DNA from 2 places in the Candidatus Allofournierella excrementavium genome. Region 1 is predicted to be linked to the other one. Evidence: predicted binding sites of a transcription regulator. Region 1 holds the regulator's gene; the other holds the start of a gene.
The links. The regulator Rex, encoded in region 1, represses fermentation and respiration genes when NADH is low (regulators of the CRP and FNR family bind a similar motif). The targets are predictions, from matches to a motif close to ATTGTTAANNNNTTAACAAT.
Positions count from the first base shown of each region.

Region 2: the regulator Rex is predicted to act here: its motif matches at 2,653-2,672, upstream of gap (type I glyceraldehyde-3-phosphate dehydrogenase).

Region 1 is NZ_DBGFPE010000042.1:13,852-20,768, forward strand. It holds gene ACMI1Q_RS10000 (DNA translocase FtsK) at 1-1,776, opposite strand, end outside; gene ACMI1Q_RS10005 (GNAT family N-acetyltransferase) at 1,962-2,411, opposite strand; gene ACMI1Q_RS10010 (ClpP family protease) at 2,684-3,388, opposite strand; gene ACMI1Q_RS10015 (redox-sensing transcriptional repressor Rex) at 3,649-4,299, shown strand; gene ACMI1Q_RS10020 (thymidine kinase) at 4,331-4,948, shown strand; gene ACMI1Q_RS10025 (TetR/AcrR family transcriptional regulator) at 5,084-5,710, shown strand; gene ACMI1Q_RS10030 (hypothetical protein) at 5,860-6,345, shown strand; gene ACMI1Q_RS10035 (hypothetical protein) at 6,353-6,538, shown strand; gene ACMI1Q_RS10040 (DUF1266 domain-containing protein) at 6,525-6,917, shown strand, end outside.
Region 2 is NZ_DBGFPE010000005.1:160,109-167,025, reverse strand. It holds gene hisS (histidine--tRNA ligase) at 1-1,097, shown strand, start outside; gene ACMI1Q_RS01680 (DUF378 domain-containing protein) at 1,217-1,438, shown strand; gene gap (type I glyceraldehyde-3-phosphate dehydrogenase) at 1,547-2,557, opposite strand; gene ACMI1Q_RS01670 (ATP-binding protein) at 2,773-3,486, shown strand; gene ACMI1Q_RS01665 (type I asparaginase) at 3,542-4,564, shown strand; gene ACMI1Q_RS01660 (cation-translocating P-type ATPase) at 4,617-6,917, opposite strand, start outside.

The sequences.
Region 1 (6,917 bases):
ACGCACGTTGTTCTCCGCGAACAGATGGTAGCGGCGCTCCATCTCCGCCACAGCGCTGCCCAGCGCGCCCGCCGCCTTGCGGGGCTCGGTGACCACCGGCATGAGCAGATGGGGGATGCCGTTGTACTCCGCCAGTTCCACCACCTTGGGGTCGATGAGGATGAGGCGCACGTCCTCGGGGCTGGCCTTGTACAAAAAGCTGATGATGATGCTGTTGACGCACACCGACTTACCGCTGCCGGTGGAGCCGGCGATAAGCAGGTGGGGCATCTTGCACAGGTCCGCGATCTGGGCGTTGCCCGCGATGTCCTTGCCGAGGGCCAGGGTCAGGGGCGAGGCGCTCTTGGAATAGACCGGGGACTCAAAGATGCTGCGGATGCCCACCGGGCTCTTTTTGCGGTTGGGCACCTCCACGCCCACGGCGGGCTTGCCGGGGATGGGTGCCTCGATGCGCACGCCGCCGGCGGCCAGATTCAGGGCGATGTCGTCCGCAAGGCCGGTGATGCGGCTGATCTTCACGCCCGCCAGAGGCTGCAGCTCGTAGCGGGTGACCGACGGGCCGCGGCAGATGTCCAGCACGCGGGTGCGCACGCCGAAGCTCTCCAGCGTGCTCACCAGCAGCTCGGCGTTCTTTTTCAGTTCTTCCTCCATGCCCGGGTCCTCTGCGGTGCCGGTGCGCTCGAAGAGGCTCAGGGGCGGATAGTGATAGACCTGCTGTTCCGCGGCGGCGGGCGCGATCATCATCTGGTCGTTTTTGCCCGGCACCACGGCGGCGGGGGTCATCTGAGCGGCGGAGGCCGCCCCCATGGCCCGCTGGACCAGATCGTCCAGGTCGCTGCCGCCCACCGTTTCGGGCAGGGGCTCTTCCCCGCCGGTCACTTCAGGGGCCGGTTCCTCATCGCCTTCCAGCAGGATGGGGGTCTCGAACTCGGACTCCTCCTGCGCCAGGGCGTTCACCGTTTTCGGGGCGTCCTGCGGCGGGTACATGCCAAAGGTGCCGCCCGGCCCCACCAGGGGCTCTTCCGGCTCGGGAGCAAGGTCGGTCTCCTGCACCGGGTCGGGCCCGAGGTCGATGTCCACCTGCGCCGCGCGGCGGCGCACCTTGGGCGCGGGCGCAGGCGCGGGGCGCTCTCTGCGCCGGGGCTGAGGCGGAGCCGGTTCTTCTTCCCGCTCTTCCTCCCGGCGGGCGGCACGCTCGGCGCGGTCCTCCTGCCACAGAGCAAAACGCCCGGCCACGAGGTTCCACAGATCGCCCGGAGTGACGCCGGCGAACCACATGATACCCGCCGCCAGCAGCACCAGCAGCAGGATGTTGGCCGCCGGCCGGCCGCACAGCACCAGCAGGGTGCCGCCGACCACACCGCCCAGCACACCGCCGCCCAGCGCGCCCTGGCCCTGCTCATACAGGGCCTTGACGACCTGGACGAAATCCATGCCGGAGAGATTGACCCGGGAGAACACCACAGCGGTGCCGCACAGGAACATCATCAGGCACAGGGCCTTGGCGCACTTGGACCAGATGGGCAGGCCCAACGCCACCAGCACCGCCACATACAGCACCAGAAGCCCCAGCACATACATGCCCAGGCCGAACACGCCGAACAGCGCGGCGCGCATCCAGGCCCAGGCGGATTCGCCTTCCACGAAGATCATGGCCACCAGAACGGCGCCCAAGCCAAAAAGCAGGATGCTCCAGCTTTGGGCAATGTCCGGCTGGGGCCTGCGCCGCCGGCTGCCGGAGCCGTTTTTTCGGGTCGAAGTTTTCTTTGTCGCCATAGTGTTTTTGTATCCTCTTTCGCCTTGCGTTGGTATCGTTCGCCGCGGGGCGTCTGCCCACGCGGCGCGGAATGCTTAACTTAATTATTTTACCATCAACCGGGCGAATTGTAAAACCCAAATTTGGCGAACGGGGGCCCCCGAAAATGGAAGCGCCGGGGCGTTTTGCCACGGGCAAAGCTCGTTTATCGCCGCAGGTTCAGCACAAGTTCCACTTCATCTTCAAACACCGCCCCGGTCGGCACAAAGCCTTTGTTTCTGTAAAGGCCCAGCGCCCGGGCATTGTCTTTGCTGCAGGTCAAAACCACCCGGTCCGAAGCTCCGAAAGGCTTTGTTTTGATGTATGCAAGCACCTGGTCCAGGGCGGCGCTTCCATACCCCAGCCCTTGGTGCGACGCATCGATCATCATGTGCCATATATCGTATTCCGGGACATCATAGTCGTAGATCACCATCACATAGCCGACCATCGTATCATTTTCATAGATGCCGAAGGGCTGGCATTGCTGCCTGTAAACATACGCCTGGGCAAGGCTGCGGATGGGGTGTGAAACGAAGCGCTCCTGTTCGGGCGCAAGTTTCAAATTGAACGCTTCCACAAAATTTTCTTCGGTGATTTTTTCAAGATGGGTCATAAATACCTCCACAAATCATTCCTGGTTCATCTGCAAACTGATTTTGCGCGAACATCTTGTGAAGGGCAGCAGACCGCATAAAAAAAGCCGCGGCAAACAAGCCGCGGCAAAGCCTATGAAGCACTCACAATGCGACCGGGGCCCTCAAAAGATATTCAGCTCGTGCATTCGTTCCGCTGTTTTTCATAGTTGAGCACCCCGCTTTCTATCTGGATTTATTTCATCATAAACCCCGTCCTCAAAAATGTCAACAATGGAAAGCGCCGGGGCCTTCAGCCCCGGCGTTCGATCTCGCCATACAGGTAATCCAGCGCGTCGTTCAAACTGCCCAGCTGGTCGATCAGGCCCTCGTGCACCGCCTGCTGGCCGGTGAGCACCGTGCCCACATCCATCACCAGCTCGCCGGTGTGCATCATCAGTTCCACAAAGCGTTCCTTGCTGATCTTCGAGTGGCTCTCCACAAAACCGGCGATGCGCTCCTGCATCTGCTCGAAATAGCGCATGGTCTGGGGCACGCCCAGCACCAGCCCGGAATGGCGCACCGGGTGGATGGTCATGGTGGCGGTGGGCACGATGAAACTGCGCCGACCGCTGACCGCCAGCGGGATGCCGATGGAGTGGCCGCCGCCCAGCACCAGCGTGGCGCTGGGCTTGCTGACCCCGCTGATGAGTTCTGAGAGGGCCAGGCCCGCCTCCACGTCGCCGCCCACCGTATTCAGGATGACCAGCAGCGCCTCGATGTCCGGGTCCTCCTCGATGGCCACCAGCTGGGGGATCACGTGCTCGTATTTGGTCACCTTCTGGCTCTGGTCCGCGCTGACGTGGCCCTCGATCAGCCCCACCACCGTCAGGCAGTGGATGGCGTGGCGGCCCTTGGTGCGGATCACCGAGCCGGTGTCCATCATATATTCCTGTTCCAGTTTTTCCTGCTCCACCTGCGCATCGGTGGGCGGCTGCTTGTTCTCGTTCGGTTCCATGGCTTTGTGCGCCTCCTTTTCGGTCTTCCCTGACAGTGTTCCCCCCTTCGGGCCTCAGTTATACAAAAAGACGCAGTGTGTTCAAAAACTTTGTATTCTGTTTGACAAAGCCGCTTCAAAGATTATACTATATAAAAAGGGCGTCTGTTTTCGGCGCTTTGCCCCGGTCTGTGGTCCGCAGCACAGCCGGGCCGGGGAATAAAAAGCGGCCTGCTGCTGCTTTGCCTTTTGCAAGCCACGCTTGAAGAATCTGATAAAAGATGGTGAAACGAATGAACAACTCTCAGGGCAAGGTATCACTGCCGGTCATCAAACGGCTGCCGAAGTACTACCGCTACATCGCGCAGCTGCACAAATCCGGCGTGGCGACAATTTCTTCCAGCGAACTGGCCCGCATGATGGGCACCACCGCCAGCCAGGTCCGGCAGGACTTCAACTGCTTCGGCGGCTTCGGGCAGCAGGGCATCGGCTACAATGTGGAAGTGCTGGAAAAAGAGATCGGCCATCTTCTGTTCGGCCACGGCGAAAAGCTGCCCACCATCCTGCTGGGCGCCGGCCGCCTGGGCACCGCCGTGTCCCGCTTTCTGACCACCGACACCAACGGCTACAACCTGCTGGCGGTGTTCGACATCCGTCAGGAACTGGTGGGGCACGATTTGGACGGTGTGCCCATTCATCACATCGACGAACTGGACGAGTTCTGCAAGGCCAACCACCCCACCGTTGCGGTGCTGTGCCTGCCCCGGGAGAGCGCGAAGGAAGTTTCCGGCCAGCTGGTAGAGCTGGGCATCAAGGGCTTCTGGAATTTCAGCCACTATGACCTCTCCGTCGCCTACCCCAACGTCACTGTGGAGAACGCCCACCTGGGCGACAGCCTGATGAGCCTGGGGTACCGGCTGCGCAACAAATAAACACCACAACGAAAGTGAGCGTCCCTCGTTTATGGCTAAACTTTATTACCGCTACGGCGCGATGAACAGCGGCAAAAGCACCGCTCTGATGCAGGTGGCATTCAACTACGAAGAGCGGGGCATGCGGGTGTTCATCCTCAAGCCCAGCATCGACACAAAGGGCGGAGAATGCCTGCTCAGCCGCCTGGGCGTGAGCCGCCCGGTGGACAAGGCCGTCACCCCCGACATGGACGTGTTCGAGCTGGTAAAACAGGAGGCGGCCCGCGGCGACAAGCCCCTGGCCTGCGTGCTCACCGACGAGAGCCAGTTTTTCACCCCCCAGCAGGCGGAACAGCTGTTCATGGTGACCGTGAAGCTGAACATCCCCGTCATCGCCTACGGTCTGCGCACCGACTTCTCCATGCAGGGGTTCCCCGGCTCCACCCGCCTTCTGGAACTGGCCCACGCCATTGAGGAGATGAAGACCATCTGCACCTGCGGGCGCAAAGCCACCTGCAACGGGCGCAAGGTGAACGGCGAATTCGTGTTCGAGGGCGACCAGGTGGCCATCGACCAGGAGAACAACGTGGAATACCAGAGCCTTTGCGCGCAATGCTATTTTGCCGAGCGGGAAAAGTTCTATCAGCGGCATCCCAAAGTCCGCGTTTGACCTGCCTCCAGTTTTGTTGCAGACACCAGCCGGGAACCGAAGTTCCCGGCTGGTTTTTCTTGTGTTTTTTCCGTCCTCATGCTACAATAAAAACAAATCCGCAATTTGTGTTTTTATCATAAGGGAGGTGCCGGCATGCCGAAGGTGGCCTATTCCGAGGCGCAGCGGGAACAGATCCGCAGGGATCTTGTGGCCGTGGGCCTGGAACTGATGACAAAGCAGGGCATCCAGCACACCACGGTGGAGCAGATCTATCAGAAGGTGGGCATCTCCCGTTCCTTTTTCTACACCTTCTTCCCCACCAAGGAGGACCTGGTGGTGGAGATGCTCTATCTCCAGCAGCCCAGGGTGGTGGCGTATGCCCGGCAGCTGCTGGCCGACCCCAAGCTGGACTGGCGGCAGGCCGTCACCAGATTTCTTCGCATCTGCTGCTACGGTGAGCGCAACGGCATCGCGGTGCTCACGGTGGAAGAGCAGCAGAAGATTTTCCACCGCCTGTCTCCCGAGAGCTATCAGTCTTTCCGGGAAAAACAGCAGCGGCTGTTCGGACAGCTGATGGAAATTTTCGGTGTGCGCCCCACTCCCGAGCGCATCAGCCTGTTCACCAATCTCTGTCTTGCGGTGATGGTCATCCAGCGGGCCATCCCCGGCAGCCTTCCCCTGCTTGTCCCCGAGGCGGCGGAGGCCACCATCGATGTGCAGATAAACTCGATCGTGGACTGGCTGGCTTCCCTGCGCGCCCAGGACGCCCAAAACCAATAACTTTGCGGCCCGTTTGGCCCCTTTTGGCGGTGTTTTTCAAACGGGCCATTCTTCAGCTCGCAATAAAGACAAATTCAAGATTTTATCTTTATACAGAATTTTCTCCGTCTTGCGGCGGAGAGATAATAAACACTCAGGAGGATTTTGAAATGGGAATTTTCAGCAAGCTGTTCAAGGGCCCGGAGATCGACATGGAAAAGAGCGCCGCCAACGCCAAAAAGATGCGGGCGCTGTTTGACCATGTGGTGGAGGGCGGCAGTGAATACCGGCTCATTTTCGGCTACACCGAGGATGTGAGCCGCTTCAACTACGGCTTTGTCCACGGCAGCAAGACCAAGATCGGCAATCTCATCGTTGGCTGGAACGAGGCACAGGAAACCATCGTGGTGGTGCCCACCGTGCCTGACCTTTCCGGCTGCGGCGACCCCACTTTCTACCGCCGCGCCGACATTTTGAAGGCCTATCGGAACAAATATCCCACCGACGCTTTTGTCATTTACCCGGACAAGCGGGGCTACATCGCCATCAACGCCTACGACTGGCTGGAGGACGAGAGCCTGTACGTCTATGTGTCCCAGGACGAGGAACTGGCCGCCTTCACCGAGTTCTTTATGAACCGCTTTGCGAAGAAGTGAGGCTGTGATGCCCTGGGACGAGCTTTTCTGGATGTTTGTCCTGCTCACGGTGCTGGCAATTTTCGGGCAGCTGTGGTTCCATTTTGTGGATTCACTGCTGGAGCGGGCAAAGCGCCTGCTGTTCCGCCGCGGGCAGCCGCCGGTCTGGCACACGCTGCCCGGCGAAAAGGAGGATGACGATGGACATCAATGAAATCATGAACCGCGCGAAGGCCGCGCAGGCGCAGGCTCTGGCAAGTCTGCACGAAACGGAGGAAAAAGCCGATGCTCTGGCCAGCTCTTCTTCCCCTGAACCGGCCGCCCCGCCGGAGGAAGCCGCCGCCCGGGAGGCAGAACAGATGGCCGCGAACGCCCGGCGGCAGGTGGAGATCCTCGGGCAGGTGTTCGACGGCCAGACGATGGCACAGATGGCGGCGAATGAGGAACAGCTGCAACAGATGATGGAGCAGCGGGTGGCCGAAGCCGCTTCTGCCAGCACCGAAGCCGTAATGAACCAGCTGTTCGGCGAGGACATGGGCGTGCTGGCCGCCGCACTGGAGACCCTTGCCATGGACAACAACTGTGAAGGAGAA
Region 2 (6,917 bases), on a different contig from region 1:
TGGACAAGAGCGAGGGCGGCGACAACCTGAACCTCATCTTCAAGGTGCTCAAGCGGGGCGACAAGCTGGCCGCCGCGCTGGCTTCCGGGCAGGAGAAGGACCTGTCGGACATGGGCCTGCGCTATGACCTGACGCTGCCCCTGAGCCGCTACTACGCCGCCAACAAGGACAAGCTGCCCACCCCCTTCAAGGTCATCCAGACCGACCGGGTGTTCCGGGCCGAGCGGCCGCAGAAGGGCCGCATGCGGGAGTTCGTGCAGTGCGACATCGACATCCTGGGCGACGGCAGCACCAACGCGGAGATCGAGCTGATCGACGTGACCGCCCGGGCCCTTCTGGACATCGGCTTCAAGGACTTCACCGTGAACATCAACGACCGGCGCATCCTGCGGGGGATGCTCACCGGCATGGGCTTTGCCCCCGACAGCCTGGACAGCGTGTGCATCACCTTTGACAAGCTGGACAAGATCGGCGCCGAGGGCGTGACCGCCGAGCTGACCGAAAAGGGCTGCCCCGCCGAAGCGGTGGCGGCGCTGGGCGAATTTTTGGCCGCGGGCCGCACCGACCTGGACGCGGTGAGCGCTCTGTGCGACGACGCAGCCCTTGCGGCGGACCTGAAACGGGTCATCGCCGCGGTGGAGGCTTTGGCCGACGGCAAGTTCTCCATCGCCTACTGCCCCAGCCTTGTGCGCGGCCAGGGCTACTACACCGGCATCGTGTTCGAGGTCACCTGCCCGGCCTTCGCCGGCGCGGTGGCGGGCGGCGGCCGCTACGACAACATGGTGGGCAAGTTCCTGGGCCAGACGGTGCCCGCGGTGGGTTTTTCCATCGGCTTCGAGCGCATCTGCGCCATCCTGGCCCAGCAGGGCTTTGCCGTGCCCGCCGAGAAGGCCCGGCTGGCGCTGCTCTATCTGCCGGACGCGGACTTTGCCCAGGTGCTGAAAAAGGCCGCCGACCTGCGCAGCCAGTACACCGTGACCGTTCTGCCCCAGGCCAAGAAGCTGGGCAAGCAGTTCGGCCAGCTGGAGACCCAGGGCTTTGCCGCGGCGGCCTTTGCCGACAACGACGACATCAAGGCGCTGGGCGCGGCCCGGTGAGCCGGTTTCCCCTTTTGCACGCAGCGGGAGGGGCGGGCGTTTTTCGCCCGCACCTCCCCTTTTTGCATAAACGCCCCGCCCCCGGGCAGACTACTGCCAGGAAGGGAGGAGACGACCCCATGCGGATGTTTTACAAAATTTGCGTTGCTTTGCTCATCGTGGGCGGCCTGAACTGGGGCCTCATCGGCCTGTTCAGCTTCAACCTGGTGGGCTGGCTGTTCGGCGGTTCCGCCAGCACCATCAGCCGCATCATCTTCACACTGGTGGGCCTGGCTGCGCTGGGCGCCATCCCCGGCCTGCTGGGCCTGGGCGACGGCAGCGGCGAGAGCACCCAGTCCTGAATATTTTTTCATCAGAGAGGAAGGCCGCGGCGCAACATGCGCCGCGGCCTTCCTTTGCAAAAAAGGGCCCCCGGCGTTTGCCGGGGGCCCTTTTGGTTTGCTTTGCGATTACAGCTCAGCGAAGTACTTGATGGTGCGGACCATCTGGCTGGTGTAGCTGTTCTCGTTGTCGTACCAGGACACGACCTGCACCTGATAGGTGTCGTCGTCGATCTTGGTGACCATGGTCTGGGTGGCGTCGAACAGGCTGCCGTAGGTCATGCCAATGACGTCGCTGGACACGATGGGATCCTCGTTGTAGCCGTAGCTGTCAGAAGCGGCGGCCTTCATGGCGGCGTTGATGCTCTCCTTGGTCACGTCCTTGCCCTTGACGACGGCCACCAGGATGGTGGTGGAGCCGGTGGGAACAGGCACGCGCTGGGCAGAGCCGATCAGCTTGCCGTTCAGCTCGGGGATGACCAGGCCGATGGCCTTGGCAGCGCCGGTGCTGTTGGGAACGATGTTGGCGGCGCCGGCACGGGCACGACGCAGGTCGCCCTTGCGATGGGGGCCGTCCAGGATCATCTGGTCGCCGGTGTAGGCGTGCACGGTGGTCATGATGCCGCTCTGGATGGGATAGGTGTCGTTCAGGACCTTCGCCATGGGAGCCAGGCAGTTGGTGGTGCAGGAAGCGGCGCTGATGATCTGGTCATCGGCGGTCAGGGTGTTCTCGTTCACGCTGTAAACGATGGTCTTCAGGTCGTTGCCGGCGGGGGCAGAGATGACGACCTTCTTGGCGCCGGCTTCGATGTGAGCCATGGCCTTGTCCTTCTTGGTGAAGAAACCGGTGCACTCCAGCACCACGTCCACACCCAGCTCGCCCCAGGGCAGCTCGGCGGGGTTGGGGTTCTTGTAGATGGTGATCTTCTTGCCGTCCACGGTGATGGAGTCCTCACCGGCCACCACGGTGTGGCCGTCGTAACGGCCCTGGGCGGTATCGTACTTCAGCAGATGGGCCAGCATCTCGGGGCTGGTCAGGTCGTTGATGGCCACCACTTCGTAGCCCTCCGCGCCAAACATCTGACGGAAGGCCAGACGGCCGATGCGGCCGAAACCATTGATTGCAACTTTCACTGCCATTGTAAAATCCTCCTTATGATTCGCGTCACGCCCTTGCGGGCGGAACATTTCGCGGCTGGTCTTATTGTATCGCAATTTTTTTCAAAGCACAAGTGGTTGTGAATGATTTAACACAAAAATGCAAAAGAAAACTTTGGAAGGTACAAAGCGCGCATGAACCGCTCCCGCTCCGCCACACTAAGGGGAGAATACCGGGCAAAGGGGGAACGACGGCCATGGACCTGCGATGGGAGTGCGCCCGCCGCACGGCGGCGCTGCTGCGCGCCGAGTGCGCCGAGGTGCTGGCGGCGGAGGGCGCGGCCCAGCGCGCCGCCGCCTACCGCATTTTGCGGGCGGCGCAGAATCTGGAGATGTGGGCCCAGCTGACGGGCACAGGGCTGCCGCCGCGGGTGATGGACCTTTCGGCCAGCGCCCGGGCGCTGGTGGAGGCCGCCCGGGAGGTGTGTCCCATGCCCCCTTCCCTGCTGCGTTTTTCCGCCTGCGGCCAGCCGCTGCCGGTGGCTGCCGCCGAGCCGGCCTTCGGGGCGGTGCTTTTGAATCTTCTGTGCAACAGCCTGCTTTATGGCGGGGCAAAGCCGGCGGTGAGCGTGCGCTGTCTGCGCCAGGGCAGCCGGGCGGTGCTGCTTTTGCGGGACTGGGGGCCGGGCATCCCGCCCCACCGCCAGCGGCTGGCCCTGACCCCCTTTGCCGGGGCGGGCAGCCTGCCGGGGCTTGGGCTGGGGCTGCCCCTGGCCGCCGCCTTCGCGGCCCGCTACGGCGGGGCCTTCACGCTGGAGAGCCGCCCGGGCAAGGGGGTGGCGGCGGCGCTGTCGCTGCCGCTGTGCCCGGTGGCAAGGCTGCCCCGCCCGCCCCACGCCGCCGCCCTGCTGGCCGACCGGTACAGCCCGGTGTATGTGCAGCTGTCGCCCCGGTGCGTGCTGCCCGATTGACCCGCGAAAGCGGCTATATTATAATGGATGTGCACGATTTTTCGGGAGGCAGGACATGGAAAAGCGAATTTGCATCCTCTACACCGGCGGCACCATCGGCATGGTGCCCACCCCCAGGGGCTACGCGCCCCGGCCAGGGTATCTGGGCCCGCTGCTGGCGGCCATGCCGGAGCTGACCGGCCCCGAGGCCCCCGCCTGGGACCTGGTGGAGATGGACCCCCTTCTGGACTCCTCCAACATCGCCGTGGGCGAATGGAACGCCATCGGGCGGGCCATTTTTGAGCGCTACGACGACTACGACGGCTTTGTGGTGCTACACGGCACCGACACCATGGCCTACACCGCCGGGGCGCTGAGCTTCATGCTGGAAAACCTGCAAAAGCCGGTGGTGCTCACCGGCAGCCAGATCCCCCTGTGCCGCCTGCGCAGCGACGGGCGGGAGAACCTCATCACCAGCCTGCTCATCGCGGCCCAGGGCCGGGCCGCCGAAGTGTGCCTTTATTTCGGCGGCAAGCTGCTGCGGGGCTGCCGGGCGGTGAAGCGCTCGGCGGACGGGCTGCAGGCCTTTTTCAGCCCCAACTACCCGCCGCTGGCGCTGGCGGGGGTGAACATCCGCTACGACGCGGCGGCCTTGCGCCGCCCCGCGCCCCGGGGCCCGGCGGCGCTGGCCCCCTTCGACAATGTGCCCATCGGGGTGCTGAAGGTGTTCCCGGGCATCCAGTTCGACCTGTTCGAGCCCATCATGACCCGGCGGCTGCGGGGCATCGTGCTGGAGACCTTCGGCGCGGGCAACATCCCCGACGAGCAGGGCGCGCTGCCGCCCCTCATCCAGAAGGCGTGGCAGAACGGCGCGGTGCTCACGGTGTGCAGCCAGTGCTTTGAGGGCGGCGTGCTGCTGGGCGAATACGCCGCCAGCGCGGCGCTGACGGCGGCGGGCGCGGTGAGCGGCGGCGACATGACCACCGAAGCCGCCGTTGCCAAGCTCTACTACCTGTTCAGCAAGGGGCTGGACGCCTCTGCCGTGAAGGAGAAAATGGGCGAGAACCTGCGGGGCGAGCGCAGCGACAGCCTTACATAAACATACAAAAGGCCCCCGCCGGGAAGTTCCCGGCGGGGGCCTTTCTGCGCACTCAGCGCTTGATGAGCTTATAGATCTGGATGACCACGGTGGGGGCCACGGCCAGCAGGGCGATCTGGCCCAGCTGCGCGGCGGAGAGGGCGCTCACAGCGAAGAGGCCGGAGAGGCCCGGCACGAAGAGCACCGCGGCCAGCAGCACCACGCCCAGCACGAAGGCGCCCAGGCTGTACCAGTTGCCGGCAAAGCCCAGCTTGAAGATGGAGGCCCGGCCGCGGCAGTTGAAGCCGTGGAACAGGCGGGCCAGGGTGAGGGTGGCGAAGGCCATGGTGCTGGCCAGCGCCGCGCCGCCGGCAAAAAGGCCCAGGTAGAAGGCAGTCATGGTGGCCGCGCCGATGAGCGCGCCCTGGGCGCCGATGGCGCCCAGCAGGCCCTTGTCCAGCAGGGGCTGCTTGGGGTCGCGGGGCGGCTGGTCCAGCAGGTCGTCGCCCGCGGGCTCCATGCCGATGGCGATGGCGGGCAGGCTGTCGGTGAGCAGGTTGATGAACAGCAGGTGCACCGCCTGGAAGGGCACCGGCAGCCCCGCCAGCGAGGCCCACAGCACGCACAGGATGCCCGCCGTGTTGCCGGAAAGCAGGAACTGGATGGCGTTTTTGATGTTGGCGTAGACGCCGCGGCCGTTCACCACCGCACGCACGATGGTGGCGAAGTTGTCGTCGGTGAGGATCATGGAGGCGGCGTCCTTGCTGACCTCGGTGCCGGTGATGCCCATGGCCACGCCGATGTCCGCCCGCTTGAGGGCGGGCGCGTCGTTCACGCCGTCGCCGGTCATGGACACGATGCTGCCCCGGCGCTGCCAGGCCTCCACGATGCGGATCTTATGCTCCGGCGAGACGCGGGCGTAGACCGACACCTTGGGCAGCACCTCGTCCAGCTGCTCGTCGGTCATGCTTTGCAGCGTCGCGCCGTCCAGCGCCTGGTCCCCCGGCTGCATGATGCCGATCTGGGCGGCGATGGCGCTGGCGGTGACCTTGTGGTCGCCGGTGATCATGATGGTGCGGATGCCGGCGCGGCGGGCGTCCGCCACCGCCTGGATGGATTCGGGGCGGGGCGGGTCCACCATAGCCACAAGACCCACGAAGGTGAAGTCCCGCTCGCTGTCCATGGTCAGAGGCTCGCTCTCGTCCAGCCGCCGGCGGGCGAAGCCCAGCACCCGCAGCCCCTGGCGGGACCAGCTCTCGTTCACGCCCACCAGCAGGGCTTTGTCCTCCTCGGTGAGGGGGCGCTCGCCGTCCGGGGTGAGGATGCGCGCCGAGCGGGCCAGCAGTTCGTCCATGGCGCCTTTGGTGTAGAGCGTGCGCTCGCCGTCCACCCGGTGGAGGGTGCTCATCAGCTTGCGGTCGGAGTCAAAGGCCAGCTCGCCCAGGCGGGGGCATTCGCCGCGCAGCGCGTGCTCGTTCATGCCCATGCCCCGGCCCAGCTGCACTAAGGCGATCTCGGTGGGGTCGCCCACCGCGCCCTCCTCGCTCATGGTGGCGTCGCTGGCCAGCAGGCCCATCTCCCCCAGCAGGGTCTGGGCCGGGTCGGCCGCGGTCATGTCCGCCGCTTCCAGCTCTTCGCCGGCCACCCAGGCCTTCTGCACCTGCATGCGGTTCTGGGTGAGGGTACCGGTCTTGTCGGAGCAGATGACCGACACCGCGCCCAGGCTCTCCACCGCCTTCAGGTCCTTGATGACGGCGTTCTGCCGGGCCATCTTCTGGGTGCCCATGGCCAGCACGATGGTGACGATGGAGCTGAGGGCCTCGGGGATGGCGGCCACCGCCAGGGCCACGGCGAACATCAGGGAGTCCAGCACGGGCATGCCGCTGCGGAAGACGGAAAGCAGGAACACCACGCCGCAGATGGCCATGATGACCGCCGCCAGCTTGCCGCTGAAGGCGTCCAGGCTCTGCTGCAGGGGGGTCTTGCGCTGCTGGGTGCGGTTCATCAGGGCGGCGATGTGGCCGATCTCGGTGTCCATGCCGGTCTCGGTGACCACCATCAGGCCCCGGCCGTAGGTGACGAGAGACCCGGAATAGGCCATGTTCCTGCGGTCGCCCAGGGGGATGTTCTCCCCTTCCAGCGCGCCGTCGACCTTTTCCACCGGCTCGCTCTCGCCGGTGAGGCTGCTCTCGTTGATCTTCAGCGACCAGCTGTTCAAAAGCCGGCCGTCGGCCACCACCATGTCGCCGGCCTCCAGCAGCACCACGTCGCCGGGCACCACCTGGGCCGAGGGCAGGGCCACCGTCTCGCCGCCCCGCAGCACCTTGGCGGTGGGTGCGGACATGGCCTTCAGGCTTTCAAGGCTCTTTTCCGC